DNA from 2 places in the Paenibacillus sp. Cedars genome. Region 1 is predicted to be linked to the other one. Evidence: riboswitches for the same ligand, from Rfam matches in the RefSeq annotation. Region 1 holds a riboswitch; the other holds the start of a gene.
The links. A riboswitch is a leader RNA that binds a small molecule or an ion and turns the genes downstream of it on or off. The one in region 1 is predicted to bind S-adenosylmethionine.
Positions count from the first base shown of each region.

Region 2: another riboswitch for S-adenosylmethionine. It lies ahead of metA (homoserine O-acetyltransferase MetA); the one in region 1 lies ahead of B9D94_RS03980 (methionine ABC transporter ATP-binding protein).

Region 1 covers NZ_CP020866.1:512,441-514,839, forward strand. Annotated here, with positions in the region: gene B9D94_RS03970 (UbiD family decarboxylase) at 1-105, shown strand, start outside; gene B9D94_RS03975 (Cthe_2314 family HEPN domain-containing protein) at 152-871, shown strand; SAM riboswitch class I at 993-1,139, shown strand; gene B9D94_RS03980 (methionine ABC transporter ATP-binding protein) at 1,246-2,262, shown strand; gene B9D94_RS03985 (methionine ABC transporter permease) at 2,262-2,399, shown strand, end outside.
Region 2 covers NZ_CP020866.1:894,109-896,507, forward strand. Annotated here, with positions in the region: gene corA (magnesium/cobalt transporter CorA) at 1-590, opposite strand, end outside; SAM riboswitch class I at 1,033-1,161, shown strand; gene metA (homoserine O-acetyltransferase MetA) at 1,294-2,211, shown strand; gene B9D94_RS05880 (PLP-dependent transferase) at 2,236-2,399, shown strand, end outside.

The DNA.
Region 1 (2,399 bases):
GTTATTGATGCACGAATGAAACCGGGATATCCGGAGGAGCTGTCCCCGCGAGAAGATATCGTGCAGACGGTGGATGCTCGCTGGAGCGATTATTTTGGCAAATAGCAATTCATGAAAGAAGGTTAATCTGACGACGCGAGGGGGTACCGCCATGCTGCGAATGTTACTCGGGGAACAGCCCCGACACAACAATGGCTTGCTTGAGGAGGCCATCGAATCGATGGTCAAGACAACCCGGCTGCTGCAAAAGGAAATGGAGAAACATCAGGATCCAACGCATGATTTTCGCAAGCTTGAGATTTGGACCCGCGGATTGATTGTATCCCTTGATGAGCTGGAGCAGAGCTGGAATGCGGCCAAGCATTTCAGTCAATCGGTTAAATCGGGTTATATCGATGATATGTCAATTCAGGAGCAGGGCGAGTATCAAAGGTATGTGTATTTTTACAAAAACGGATTTATACGCGTATTCTCCATCCTTGACAAGCTGGGTACGGTGCTTAATGAGCTGTATGATCTCCACACCTCGAAGGTTAAGGCTCATTTCTCCTATTTTACGGCACTGCGGCAGTTCAAGTTTCTAAAGGCACACTGTGAGCTGGCGTCAGAGCTTGAGGCGATCAAGGAACGCTATAAAATACCGCTGAACACACTTCGGAAACGCCGCAACGCTGAGATCCACTATATGAATTCAGAGATGCAAGATGATCTGTGGCAGCGCCATCAGGGACTGTCGGATAAAATCGAGCTGGAGGATATCGACCAGCACCTCGAGGATCTTAAGCAGGGTGTGGATATGGTATGCCGAAGCTTGGCTGCCTCGTATCGATATACTAATCGGATCTGGGCGGAAAAAGGAGTGAAGGTTTAGGCACAAAATCGCCATGAAATTCCTTTTGACAAAAACCTGAAAAGAATCTATACTAACTATTGCATTCATTAAATGTTATTAAATCAGATCAAATTAATTGGAAAAATTTCATATCGATGTTTTCTTATCGAGAGAGGCGGAGGGACAGGCCCGATGAAGCCCGGCAACCGGCTCCAGCGTATATCGCGTAACGCGATGACGGATGGAGTGACATGGTGCTAATTCCTTCAAAGCTGCAGGATCATCCTATGGCTTTGACAGATGAGAAAAGGCGTTGACTTTTACGTAAAGAGAGCCCTTTTTGATTCTACAAAAAGAGGCTCTTTTATTTTGGGTAATAGATATGAGGCTATGGAAAAAGGAGGATTATCGGATTGATTGAGCTCAAGCAATTGACGAAGCAGTACGGAAAAGCCCGAACGCTAACCACAGCCTTGTCCGAATTGGATTTGTCGATTGAAAAAGGAGAAATCTTCGGTGTGATCGGACACTCCGGCGCAGGTAAAAGTACATTGATCCGTTGTATCAATTTGTTGGAACGTCCCACCTCCGGCGAGGTGTGGGTTAACGGTAAGAATTTGACACTGCTCGGCAAGAAGCAGCTTCAAGCAGAGCGTCGCAAAATCGGGATGATCTTTCAGCACTTTAACCTGCTGTCATCCGCAACGGTTTACGATAATATTGCCTTTCCGCTGCGGCTGATCAAGACGCCGAAGGCTGAGATGGAACGCAAAGTATCCGAGCTGTTGGCCTTGGTTGGCTTGGAGGCTCACCGGGACAAGTATCCGTCCCAGCTGTCAGGAGGACAAAAGCAGAGGGTCGGCATAGCCAGAGCGTTGGCAAGCGATCCGGAGGTTCTGCTGTGTGATGAGGCCACTTCAGCGCTGGATCCGCAGACCACGGATTCGATCCTGCGCCTGCTGCTGGATATTAATAAGAAATTTCATCTCACGATTGTGTTGATCACCCATGAGATGCATGTCATCCAGAGCATATGTGATCGGGTGGCCGTTATTCATCAGGGCGGCATTGTGGAGCAGGGGCCGGTGACGGAAGTGTTCCTGAAACCTAAACATGAGGTGACGCAGGAATTCATCCGTCAAGAATTGGACAGCGGAGAAGCGCTCCGGCTGGCCATGCAGGGTCAGGCGAACAGCTCTTCCCAAGCGGTGCAAATTACGTTCCTGGGATCGAAAACGTACGATTCCATTCTATCCCATACCGTTCATGAGACGGGCGTGAATTTTGCGATTCTGCAGGGCACGATCTCCACGATCAAGGAAACGCCGTATGGCCAGCTCATCGTACGCTTCGAAGGGGAAGAAAGAGCCATCGAAGAGACGATTCGGAAGCTGCTTCAACAAGGATTAGACGTGGAGGTGATTCATTAATGTTCGAGCTCGATTTTACCCAGATCGACTGGAAAGAAATCGGTACGGCAACATTGGATACCCTGCGAATGCTGGGGGCTTCGGCTTTGTTCAGCTTCATTATCGGGCTGCCGGTTGGCGTGCTGCTGTATATGGCT
Region 2 (2,399 bases), 380 kb from region 1:
TTGTTCAAGGTGTTGATAACTTCCTTCTGAGGTCCAAGGACTTTTTTTAGCCACAGGATTTCACTGCGCAGGCCGATGATTTCACTGAGATGAGATTTCTTGGTATGCATGAGGATGTCTTCCTCCAGCTTCTCGATCCGTGCTTCAATGCGGTCCCCGACAGAGAAATAATTGTCTGTGACGAGGTCGATCAACAGATAGAGGAAACGGTCAGGCGTGCTAACCTCATCCTCCCAAAGGAGCGGCTTCACCGAACGGAGTTCATGAATCTTCTGCTTGGTTACCGTAATAATAAAATGTCTGCCCAGGAAAACGTTTAATGCCCGAAGAAAAATTTCCTCGTCGTCAAACCGGATGCTGTTCACGACGATAAAATAATGGTTCTCATATATTTCGATTTTGGGACGCTGTTCCTCTTCACTGAGACAGTCCTCAACTGCAAGATCATGCAGGGAGAAGAGGGGCTGCAGCTCGGCTAAATCATCCACGTCTGCATCCAGCCAGTAGAAGCCGCTGGCCGGAGCTGTCAGCGTCATTTCGATGTCTTCAACAGGGGTAAATACACCCGAATCGACCAACCGGATTTTCATCTGATATCACTCCTTTGTCAATTACAAGCTGCTTGGTTAAGCAGTAAAGGCACAGGATATCAGCTAACCGGCGTACAGGCATAATCTAAGGAAGGGATGAATACGATAAAAGCGCATGAAAAATAACGCTGCCCCCTGCCGGTAAGCTGATCTTAATCCTATGCGGTTGTGCGTCTTGTGCATCCACTTTCTGGCTCGGGTCACCGTCCATCTTCCATGTCACCTCTTTCATACTCGGTTTCAAACAGCACTTGTCTAGTATAACGCCGGGTGTGGGACCTTTCAAGTTGAAATCCGGCGTATGCAAGACCCTAGTACAGGGTATGGGAGCCCACGGTGAAGTGTGACGGATTAAACGAAAAGGTTCTTGACGAACAATTGCGGATGATTTAAAGTAAATATCAATTACGAACCATGTTTGAAGACAATTGAATAAAGCGAAATCTTATCAAGAGCAGGTGGAGGGACTAGCCCTATGAAACCCGGCAACCGGCGGCAACATCGCACGGTGCTAATTCTTGCAGGAGATACGACGATTCTTATGAGCCGCGTATAGCCTGACAGATGAGAGAGGCGCATTGTGATACGTATATGATGACCTTTCTCTACTTGAGAAAGGTCATTCTTGCGTTTATACAGTCTAACGCTCTTTCTCACAGCTTAAATGGATGTATCATTTCACAATTTGAAGGAGTGAGCCCTTATGCCAATTAAAATTCCGGATGCCTTGCCGGCAAAGGAAGTTCTGGCTGGAGAAAACATTTTTGTAATGGATGAAAGCCATGCCTTTCACCAGGATATCCGCCCATTGCGGATAGCTATTCTGAATTTGATGCCTACCAAGGAAACCACGGAGACGCAATTGCTACGATTGATCGGTAACTCCCCTCTTCAGGTGGACGTTGTGCTTCTTCATCCCAGCTCCCACGTTTCGAAGAACACGTCGGCAGAGCATCTTGAATCCTTTTACAAAACCTTTGAGGAAGTGAAGAACCGCCGTTTTGACGGCATGATCATTACAGGAGCCCCGGTGGAGCAGTTGGAATTTGAAGAAGTAAATTACTGGAATGAGCTCACCGAGATTTTTGAATGGAGCAAGACGCATGTGACTTCCACGCTGCACATCTGCTGGGCGTCTCAGGCAGGGCTTTATTATCATTACGGTGTGCCCAAGTACAGCCTGGAGGAAAAATGCTTTGGCGTATTCCCTCATACGATTAATGAGGCGTGTACCAAGCTTCTTCGCGGCTTTGACGAATTGTTCTTTGTTCCGCACTCCCGTCATACGGAATTTCGGCGCGAGGACATTACAGGGATTGACGATCTGGTCATCCTGTCCGAGTCGGAGGAAGCAGGAATCTACTTGGTTTCAAGCCGGGACGGAAAACAGATTTTTGCCACAGGACATTCCGAGTATGATGCAGACTCTCTGAAGTGGGAATATGACCGCGATGCTGCCAAAGGATTGGACATTGCCCTGCCGCGCAATTATTACCCGAATGATGATCCAACCAGAACGCCTCCATCCATATGGCGTGCGCATGCAAATTTATTATTTACTAATTGGCTCAATTACTATGTATATCAAGAAACGCCATACGATATTGGTCCGCAAATATAGCAGCGTACAGGAGGAGAGTAAGTGATGGAGAAGAAACCATTAAGTATAGAGAGCCGGCTGGCACAGATCGGATCGGTGCAGGAGCCGGTGACAGGTGCAGTTACATTTCCGATATATCAAGCGACGGCCTACCGTCATCCGAAATTAGGGCAGAGCACGGGTTTTGATTATGCCCGCACGAAAAATCC